Regions from separate parts of the Streptomyces sp. NPDC002701 genome, predicted to be linked through region 2. Evidence: riboswitches for the same ligand, from Rfam matches in the RefSeq annotation. Region 2 holds a riboswitch; the other holds the start of a gene.
What was found. A riboswitch is a leader RNA that binds a small molecule or an ion and turns the genes downstream of it on or off. The one in region 2 is predicted to bind cobalamin.

Region 1 (5,010 bases), on a different contig from region 2:
ACCCCGAACTGCGGCATCTGCCGCGGTGCCTCGAAGCCCTCGCCCGTGACCAGCACGGTGTCGGAGAGGAAGCGGGTCAGCTCGGCCAGGTTCTCCGGGCCGCCCTCGACGAGGTAGCGCAGCGCCTCCGCGACGACACCGGCGGGCACGGACGACTCGGCCATCAGCTCCGCGTCGGGCACGGTCTCCCCGCCGAGCAGCACGGTCGGGATGCCGGACGCCTTCAGGAAGGCGAGCCCGTCCTCCCAGGCACGCTTGCCGCCGAGCAGCCGGACGACCGCGAGGTCCGCGCCCTCGACCAGCGCGGGCAGCTCCTCCGCGACGTCCACGCGGGTCGGATTGCCGATCCGGTACGCGGCGCCGGAGGCACGGGCCGCCAGCAGGTCCGTGTCGGCGGTCGACAACAACAACACTGTGCTCATGCGGGTGCTCCCGGTGGGATGAAAGGCAGTCCTGTCGGCGCGCCGGACTCGATGAGCCGCCACAGCGCGTCCGTGTCCGCGTGTTCCTCGATCAGATCGCCGAGCCGGTCCAGCTGCTCCTCGCGCAGCCCCGCGAACGACGTGCCGGCGGCCGGTACGAAGCGGCGCCCCGCGGCGGCGGCCACCTCGCGCAGGAAGGCGCGCCGGAAGCCGTCCGACTCCAGTGAGCCGTGCCAGTGCGTGCCCCAGACCTGGCCGACCCGGCAGCCGTCCAGGAAGGGCTGACCGCCGGTCACTTCGGCGACCCCGTGGTGGATCTCGTACCCCTCGACGGGTTCGCCGAGGGCCTCGCCGGCGGGCCGGGTGAGGGTCTTCTCCCGCGCGAACCGCACACGTACGGGGAGGAGTCCGAGCCCGTCCACGGCGCCGGCCCTCGACTCCACCTCGTCGTCGATGTGTTCGCCGAGGAGCTGGAAGCCGCCGCAGATGCCCAGCACGGGGCGCCCCTCGGCGGCCCGGCGCACCAGGGCGTCGGCGAGGCCGCGCCGCCGCAGCCACTCCAGGGCGCGGACCGTGCCGCGGGTGCCGGGCACGACGACCAGGTCGGCGTCGACGAGTTCCTCGGCGCGGTCCACGAACCGCACGACGACGCCCGGTTCGGCGGCGAGCGCGTCCAGGTCGGTGAAGTTGGACATCAGGGGGATCGCGCAGACGGCGACCCGCAGGATGTCCTCGCCGACGGGGGCGGACACCTCGGACTCGCGCACCGAGCCCCGCAGGGACACGCGGAGTCCGTCCTCCTCGTCGATGCCGAGCCCGTGCCGGTACGGCAGGACGCCGTAGGTGTGGCGCCCGGTGAGCCCGTGCAGCATGTCGATGCCGGGTTCGAGGAGGGAGACGTCCCCGCGGAACTTGTTGACGAGGAACCCGGCGACGAGTTCCTGGTCCTCGCGCGACAGCAGGGCCACCGTGCCGAAGAACGAGGCGAAGACCCCGCCGCGGTCGATGTCGCCGACGACGAGCACGGGCAGCCGCGCGTTGCGTGCGATCCCCATGTTCACGATGTCCGTCCGCCGCAGGTTGATCTCGGCCGGACTCCCGGCCCCCTCACAGATCACCGCGTCATACGTGCCCCGCAACTCGGCCAGACAGTCCAGCACGGTCCCGAGCAACGCCTCCTGACGTCCGCCGTGATAGCCGCGCGCACTCATCTCACCCACCGGCCTGCCCATCAGGACGACCTGGCTGCTGCGGTCGCTGCCCGGCTTCAGCAGGACGGGGTTCATCAGCGCGGTCGGCTCCACGCGGGCGGCCTGCGCCTGCATGGCCTGCGCGCGCCCGATCTCGGCGCCCTCCCGCGTCACGAACGAGTTCAGCGACATGTTCTGTGCCTTGAAGGGCGCGACCTTCACCCCCCGCCGCACCAGCCACCGGCAGATCCCGGCGGTCACGACGCTCTTGCCCGCGTCGGACGTGGTGCCCGCGACGAGCAGCCCCCCGCCCGGCCCGCCTTCCCGGCCCCCGCTCATGACGTACGCCCCTTCCCGGCGGCTGCCCCGGCGAGCAGCCGCCCGGCGACACTCACACCCAGCGCGAGCAGGCCCACGCGGCGCGAGAGCCGGACGGCCCGCTCGATGTCCCCGACCCGCACGGGCCGCCCGCCGCCGTTGAGGACGGGCCGGTGCTCGACCCGTCCCGCGTAGGAGAGGGTGCCGCCGAGCCGCACTCCGAGCGCGCCCGCGAACGAGGCTTCGACGGGGCCGGCGTTGGGGCTCGGGTGCTGGCCGGCGTCGGTACGCCAGGCGCGGATCGCGCCCCGCGGATCATCTCCGGCGACGGCCGCGAGGACAGCGGTCAGCCGGGCTCCGGGCCACCCGGCGACGTCGTCGAGCCGCGCGGAGGCCCACCCGTACCGCCGGTATCGCGGCGACCGGTGCCCCACCATGGCGTCCAGCGTGTTGACGGCCCGGAACCCGGCCAGACCGGGCACGCCCGCGACCGCGCCCCACACCAGGGCGCCCACGACGGCGTCGGAGGTGTTCTCGGCGACGGACTCGACGACGGCCCGGGCGATCCCGTCGGCGTCCAGCGCCTGCGGGTCGCGCCCGCACAGGTGCGGCAGCCGCTCGCGGGCGGCCTCGATGTCCCCGGCGGCCAGCGCGTCGCCGGCGGCCCGGGCCTCCCGCCCGAGCGAGGTCCCGCCGACGACCGCCCAGGTGGCGGCGGCGGTCAGCGCGACGGACGCGGCGCCGCAGGTGCGTACGGCACGGTCGGCGGCCACGGCGAGGGCGACGGCGCCGCCCGCGCACACGGTGGTGTGCAGGGCGCCCCACCCGCGGTGGTCCCGCCACAGGACCCGCTCCACGGCCCCCGCGGCACGGCCGAACGCGGCGACCGGATGCCCCCGGCGGGGATCGCCGAACAGCAGGTCACCGAGGAGGCCGGCGGCGGCGCCGTACGCGAAGACGCGATCGGCACGCATCGGTTCAGCCCGCCGCTACGTGAGGCGGAACTCCCGTACCCGGCACCCTCGTACGGGGCACACCGGTCCACAACAGACGGCCGCGCATGGCGATATGTCCTCACTCAGGGTGTCCACGCCCTGGTTCGACGAGACCGACGACGAGAGTTCCTGACTCCCGGGGAAGGGATTCCCCGGTCACAGTGGCGGGACCGCGCCGGATTCACACCGGCTTCCTCTCCTGCCGTCGTACATGGCCCCGGCAGTCCACCACGCCCCGAGAACACCCGTCAACTTGCTGTTGACCTGCGAAGGGAGAGTGTGCTGAGGCCCACATGGAACACGGGACGGCCCCGCCGACCGAGTGGTCGGCGGGGCCGTCCCGTACTGAACGGACGTACTGCGGGGGCCGGACGGACGCGCTGCGGGCGTCAGGCCACGATCAGGTAGATGCCGTAGGCCACGGCTGCCGCGCAGGCCGCGAAGCAGGCGTACGCGCCGGTGACCGCGAGGGCCGCCGAGCCGCCCTGGGCGGTGGCCGTCTCGCGCTTGGAGAGGCCGACGATGCCGAGGGTGAAGAGGCCCACGAGGGCGACGGTGGCGATGAGGCTGACTCCGAACACGGAGCCGAGGGCTGCCCAGTCGATCTTCATGTGGTTCGTTCCTTACACCGTGGCCGGACGGGCCGGCTCGGCGTCCGGGCCCGGGATGGTCGTCATCAGGTCGTCGGGCGCGGTCGCCGTGGCCGCGGTGGTGACCGGGCCCGCGGGGGGCGGGGTGACGGCGGCGATCGCGGCCGTCACGACGCCGGCGGGCACGGGCTCGTCGTTGACGTTGTCGACGGTGACGGGCTGACGGCGGGACAGCGTCCAGATGACCCCGGAGCCGGCGATCAGCAACGCGCCGGTCAGGACGATGCCCCAGGTGCCCTGCTGGGTGAGGAACTCGGCGCCCGCGCCCACCAGTCCGGCGGCGGGCAGCGTGAGGCCCCAGGCGACGAACATGCGCGTCGCGGTCGACCAGCGGACCACACCGCCCTTGCGGCCGAGCCCCGAACCCATCACGGCGCCGGAGCAGGACTGGGTGGTGGAGAGGGAGAAGCCGAGGTGCGAGGAGGCCAGGATGACCGTCGCGGCGCTGGTCTGGGCGGCGAAGCCCTGCGGCGGCGCGAGGTCGGTGAGACCCCTGCCCATGGTGCGGATGATGCGCCAGCCGCCCAGGTAGGTGCCGAGGGCGATGGCGACACCGGCCGAGACGATGACCCACAGGGGCGGGTTCGACCCGGGCGCGAGCACACCGCCGGTGACCAGGGCCAGGGTGATGATGCCCATGGTCTTCTGCGCGTCGTTCGTGCCGTGGGCCAGCGAGACCAGGCCCGCGGAGGTGATCTGGCCCGCGCGGTAGCCCTTCGAGGTCGCCTGCTCACCGGCCCGGTTGCTGATCCGGTACGTCAGCCGGGTGGCGAGCATCGCGGCGAGACCGGCCACCAGGGGCGCGGCGACCGCGGGGATGAGCACCTTGGTGATCACGGTCGAGCCGTTCACCGACGACCAGCCAGCCGACATCACCGCGGCGCCGATCAGGCCGCCGAAGAGCGCGTGGGAGGAACTGGACGGCAGACCCAGGAGCCAGGTCAGCAGATTCCACAGAATGGCGCCGACGAGCGCCGCGAAGATCACTTCGGTGCGGATGCCCTCTTCGTTGATGATGCCGCCGGAGATCGTCTTGGCGACCTCCACGGAGAGGAACGCACCGACGAGGTTCAGCACGGCGGACATGGCCACCGCCGTCTTGGGCTTGAGAGCGCCGGTCGAGATGGTCGTCGCCATCGCGTTGGCAGTGTCGTGGAAACCGTTCGTGAAATCGAACACGAGAGCGGTGACGATCACGATTCCGAGGAGGAGCGTGATGTGTTCCATTTACCCAGGCTTCTGTTGGACGTCAGTGGCAGATGGAACGTAGGCAACCTGGATGAACGGAAAGTGAACTGAGTAGGGCGGTGGGGTGACTCGATCGCGGTGCCGCCCTTCCGCTTGTGTCGAAGTGACGGCCCGCGTCATCGAACAGAGGCGGAATTCGAGGGTCCACTACCCCCTTGCGAAGCTCCGCAGCTGAGACAGGGAGCCG
Region 2 (5,010 bases):
GCCCGTGCGTGGATGGATGACGACCTCGCTCGTCACGCCGTAGACATGACCCAGTAGCTGGGGCGTGAGGATGTCGGCGGGTGGGCCGGAGGCGGTGACCGTGCCGTCGCGCAGGACGTACAGCCGGTCGCAGTAGTAGGCGGCGAGGTTGAGGTCGTGCAGGGCGACCAGGACCGTGGCCGGCAGGCGGCGCAGCGTGTTCAGGACGTCCAACTGGTGCCGGATGTCGAGGTGGTTGGTGGGCTCGTCCAGGACGAGCAGGGACGGCTGCTGGGCCAGCGCGCGGGCGATGAGGACGCGTTGGCGTTCGCCGCCGGAGAGGCGGTCGAAGGGGCGGTGGGCCAGGTCGGTGGCGTCCACCGCGTCCAGGGCCGTCTCGATCAGGTCGGCGTCCTCGGGGGTGTCCCCGTCGAGCAGCCGTTTGTGCGGGGTGCGGCCCATGGCGACGACCTCGCGCACGGACAGGTCGAAGTCGGCGCCCGATTCCTGTGTCACCGCCGCCACGGTCCGGGCCAGTTGCCGCACGGGCAGCGACCAGGCGTCGGTGCCGTCGACCCTGACGCGGCCGGTCACGGGGCGCAGGACGCGGTAGACGGCGCGCAGCAGGCTGGACTTGCCGCTGCCGTTGGGGCCGACGAGGCCGATGACCTCACCGGGGTGTGCGGTCAGGGAGACGTCCTCGACGAGGCGGTGGGCGCCGGCGGTGAGGGTGACGCCGTCGACGACGAGTTCGGTGGCGGTCATGCCCCTCCTCGGTCGCTGGTCCTGCGGGCGTCGCGACGCATCAGCCACAGGAAGAACGGGCCGCCGCACAGGGCCGTGAGCACCCCGACTGGTATCTCCATGGGCGCGGCGACGATGCGTGCGGCGATGTCGGCCCAGACGAGGAAGACCGCGCCGCCGAGGGCGGCGGTCGGCAGGACGCGGCGGTGGTCGCCGCCGACGGCCAGGCGGACGATGTGCGGCAGCATCAGCCCGACGAAGCCGATCGGCCCGCACGCCGCCACGAGGACGCCGGTGACGAGGGAGAGCAGGACGAACATGCGGGCGCGGAAGCGGGCCACGTCCAGCCCCATGGTCGTGGCGGCCTCCTCGCCGGCGAGCAGCAGGTTCAGGTTGCGGGCCTGCACCATGAGGACGGCGATGCCCACCAGCAGGGCGGCGCTGGGCAGCCACAGGGTGTCCCAGTTGACGCCACCGAGTCCGCCGAGAGTCCAGGCGAGGACCGCGCGGGCCTCGTTGCCCCGGTCGGTGGTGAGCAGCAGCAGGTCGAGGACGGCGGTGAGCACCGCGGCGATGGCCACACCGGACAGCACCAGCCGTGCGGACGTGATCCGGCCGCCGGTGCGGGCGGTGGCGTAGACGAGCAGCAGTGCCCCGAGCGCGCCCGCGAACGCGGCGGCCGACAGCGACGCCGACCCGAACAGGGTGACGCCGAACACGATCACCGTGACGGCGCCCAGTGATGCCCCGGAGGAGACGCCGAGCAGGTAGGGCTCGGCGAGCGGATTGCGGATCAGGGCCTGCAGGGCGGTTCCGACGACCGCGAGTCCGGCGCCGGCGACGGCCCCGAGAAGGACGCGGGGGGCGCGGACGTCCAGCACGATGGTCTCCCGCGCCGGCGACCAGTCCGGTTCCGTCCAGTCGGCGCCCAGCGCGTGCGTGACGATGCCCCACACCTGGCCGGGCGGCACCTGGACCGAGCCGATCGCCAGGCCCGCCGTGGCGGAGGCGATCAGCAGGACGGTCAGGACGACGAGTGTGACGGTGAGACCGGCCGGCCCGGCCCGCTTGTCGCCCTGTTTCCTCGGTTTCACGACGCTTTCGGTGGCGGTGGCGGTGACCGGGGCCGTCACGCGAAGCTCTCGGGATGGAGACCGCGGGCGAGGTCCTCCACCGCGTAGGCGGACCGCACGCCGACCAGGGTGGCGGTCAGCGGCAGGACGACGAACCGCTTGTCCCTGATGGCGGGCACGTCCTTCAGGGCGGGCTGGGCGAGCAGAAACTTCTTCTTCTGCTCCACACTGCCGGCGCCCGCGTAGTCGTAGATCGCGATGGCCTCCGGCCTGCGTTCGACGACCTGCTCCCAGGAGACGTCACCGAAGACGTCATCGAGGTCGGCGAAGACGTTCTTGCCGCCGGCGAGCCGGATCAGCTCGGTGCCCAGGCTCTTGCCGCCCGCGGTGAAGGCGGCCTTGTCGCCGCTGTCGTACACGAAGACAGGCACCTCGGGCTCGTCCTCGACGGCGGTGGTGGCCTTGTCGACCCGTGCCCGGAGGCCGGAGACGAGCTTGTCCGCCCGGTCGGGCACGCCGAAGATCCTGCCCATGGTGCGGATCTCGTCGTAGGTGTCCTTCATCGTGACCCGCTTCTTGCCGCAGTACTCGCGGTTGAGGTGGGTGTCGATGCCGGCGTCGGCGAACGCCTTGCGGGAGCGGCCCTCGCTCTCGGTGAAGGCGCTGCCGTAACCGCCGTAGACGAGGTCCGGCTCGGCGTCCAGGACGGTCTCGAAGGACGGTTCCTTCTTCGCCAGTTGCGGGATCGACTCGTAGTCCTTCTTCAGCTCCGGCAGGGTGGCGGAGTCGGGGAAGGCGGTGCCGACGATGTGGTCCCTCAGGCCGAGGGCGAGCAGGAGTTCCGCCGGGTGCTGGTGGATGGTGACGACGCGCGCGGGCGCCTTGTCGTACGTCGTCCGCACGCCGCAGTTGTCGATGGTGACGGGGAAGCCGTCGGCCGGCGAGGCCGTGGCCTTCGCGTCCTGGGCGGTGTCCTGCGAGGATCCGCAGCCGGCGGTCAGCAGGGCCACGCACAGGGTGACGGCCGCGGCCCCGGCGCGCAGGGCACTGTGTCGGCGGGCAGGGGTGAACAGCGGGGGACGGGACGTACCGTCGTACACGTGAAGCCTCCTGGGGAGTCCGCGCTCCTCGGATCGGGCCCGCGACAGGCCAGTGTCCTGACTCCCGGATCGACGCTCCCCCTTGCCTTCCCGCGCGGCGCGCAGTGGCGTGTCGAAGGGTGCACTCCCCGGTCACAGTGGCGGGACCGTGCCGGATTCGCACCGGCTTCCTGTCTCCCGTCGCGGCGATGACCCGGTGATACTACGTTCCGCCCGGCTCGCGGCAAAAGGGCGTACGGATCCGCGCGCGCCACGCACGCCTTCGCCGCTCTGCGTCACGCCTCGCGGACCGCCCGCAGTACCAGCCGCTCGGCGTTCTCGTCGTAGGGGCGGCCGTCGAAACCGCCGAAGACCTCGACCCTGCCGAAACCCGCCTCCTCCACCATCCTCCGCAGCTCGACCGCGCTGTACACGAACCACACCAGCGTGGCGCGCGTCACCCGCTCGCCCCGGACCAGGATCCAGTCGCTGCGCAGCCGGGCCCAGTCGTCCAGGACGGTGTCGGTCTGCACCATCAGGTCCTCGCCCCGCTGCACCACCTTGGGCGGGGTGACCTTGCGGGCCAGCAGTTCCTTGCCGGCCAGGTCCAGGACGAGGGTGCCGCCGGGGGTCAGGCAGGTGTACATGGTGCGCAGTACGCGGGCGTTGTCGGCGGGATCCTCGAAGTAGCCGAAGGAGGTGAACATGTTGAGGACGACGTCGAAGGCGCCCGGTGCCTCGTAGGTGCGTGCGTCGGCCTGCACGTACGTGACCCGGTCGCCCGTGTCGGCCGACCGTTTGCGCGCCCGGTCCAGCATGGCGGGACTCAGGTCGACCCCGGTGACGTCGTGGCCGCGGCGGGCGAGCGGGACCGTGAACACACCGGGACCGCAGCACAGGTCCAGCACCCGGGTTCCGGTGGGGAAGGCCAGCAGGGGAGAGGTGTCGAGCAGTTCCTCGGCCTGCGCGTGGCGTTGCTCGGAGAAGAGGAAGTCGTGGAACTCGGTCCAGAAGTCGTCGTCCTGGAACCCGCCCGTCCGTGTCATGCGGTCTCAGTGCTCCTTCGTCGTCATCGTGCAGGTGGTGGTGCGGTGTGCGGTCGCGGAACGCCGGCAGTACGGGGAAGCACCGTGCACCAGGCGCCGAGCGGCGGTCAGCAGGCCGGAGCCGGCCGTTGTTTCCGTCGTCTTCGGCGAGCCCGTGAGCCCGTGAGCCCGTGAGCCCGTGAGCTCGTGAGCCCGTGGAGCTGCCCGACCCGTACTCCGCCGACAGGGCCGGCCGGGTGCCTACCGTCAGAACGGCCAGGCCGGCCCGCGGCGGTCCGTCGAGCGCGGACGGCGTGGCCCGCAAGCCCTTCCCGCCCGGCGCTTGTTCAGCCACCCGCATCCCCGGTCCGCGGGAACGGCTCCGTCAGCACCCGTACGGCATTGGCGGCGGCCACCGCGTGGTGCGTGGCCAGCTCGGCGCTCTCGGCCTCCGCGTAGACGATGCCCGCGTAACCGCGGCTGTCGGTCAGGTGCTCGACGGGGTCGCCGACTGACCTGACCGGGTACCAGGCGGGTGACCCCGGCATGTCCGCCAGGCGGTCCAGCCCGGCGACACCCGTGAACACCCCGGGCGCGGCCGGGTAGCCCAGGACGAAGGCGACCGCCGGGCCGCCGGGCAGGTCGGCGTCCATGAGGCGGGGACGGCGCCCGAGCGCGGCCTCGATCATCGCCGCGTACACGTTGACGCCCAGCGCCCGGCACATGCCCTCCCCGACCAGGGCGCCGCCGATCCGGGGATTGATCTCGACGACCTCCGGCCCGCCGGCGGTCAGGACGAACTCCACGTGCGCGAAACGATCGGTGTAGCCGACCGCCGCGAGCACCTCGCCGAGCCACCGCTCCAGCACGGCCCGCCGCGCCTCGGGGAAGGCCACGGGAAACGCGGTGATCTCCTCCCGGAAGTACGGCTCCGGTGACATCAGCCGACTGGAGACGCCCAGCAGCCGGGTCCGGCCGGCCCAGGTGAGGGTCTCGGCGCTGTACAGCGGCCCGCTGAAGTACGGCTCCGCGAACAGCCGTCCTTTCAGCTGCCGCCCGGCCGCCTCGGCCAGGGCCGCCTCCAGCTCCGGCTCGTCACGCACCAGCCAG

Region 1: linked by a shared signal. The riboswitch ahead of ACFYXC_RS22385 (cobalamin biosynthesis protein) and the one ahead of ACFYXC_RS34970 (ABC transporter substrate-binding protein) in region 2 are both predicted to bind cobalamin.

What each region holds. Positions count from the first base shown of each region.
Region 1 covers NZ_JBIAQL010000008.1:57,420-62,429, reverse strand. The annotation lists gene cobN (cobaltochelatase subunit CobN) at 1-422, opposite strand, end outside; gene ACFYXC_RS22390 (cobyric acid synthase) at 419-1,951, opposite strand; gene ACFYXC_RS22385 (cobalamin biosynthesis protein) at 1,948-2,904, opposite strand; cobalamin riboswitch at 3,029-3,162, opposite strand; gene ACFYXC_RS22380 (hypothetical protein) at 3,315-3,536, opposite strand; gene ACFYXC_RS22375 (anion permease) at 3,549-4,802, opposite strand; gene ACFYXC_RS22370 (lysozyme) at 4,971-5,010, opposite strand, start outside.
Region 2 covers NZ_JBIAQL010000022.1:46,809-51,818, forward strand. The annotation lists gene ACFYXC_RS34960 (ABC transporter ATP-binding protein) at 1-744, opposite strand, end outside; gene ACFYXC_RS34965 (FecCD family ABC transporter permease) at 741-1,856, opposite strand; gene ACFYXC_RS34970 (ABC transporter substrate-binding protein) at 1,853-2,896, opposite strand; cobalamin riboswitch at 2,926-3,108, opposite strand; gene ACFYXC_RS34975 (class I SAM-dependent methyltransferase) at 3,172-3,921, opposite strand; gene ACFYXC_RS34980 (ATP-grasp domain-containing protein) at 4,248-5,010, opposite strand, start outside.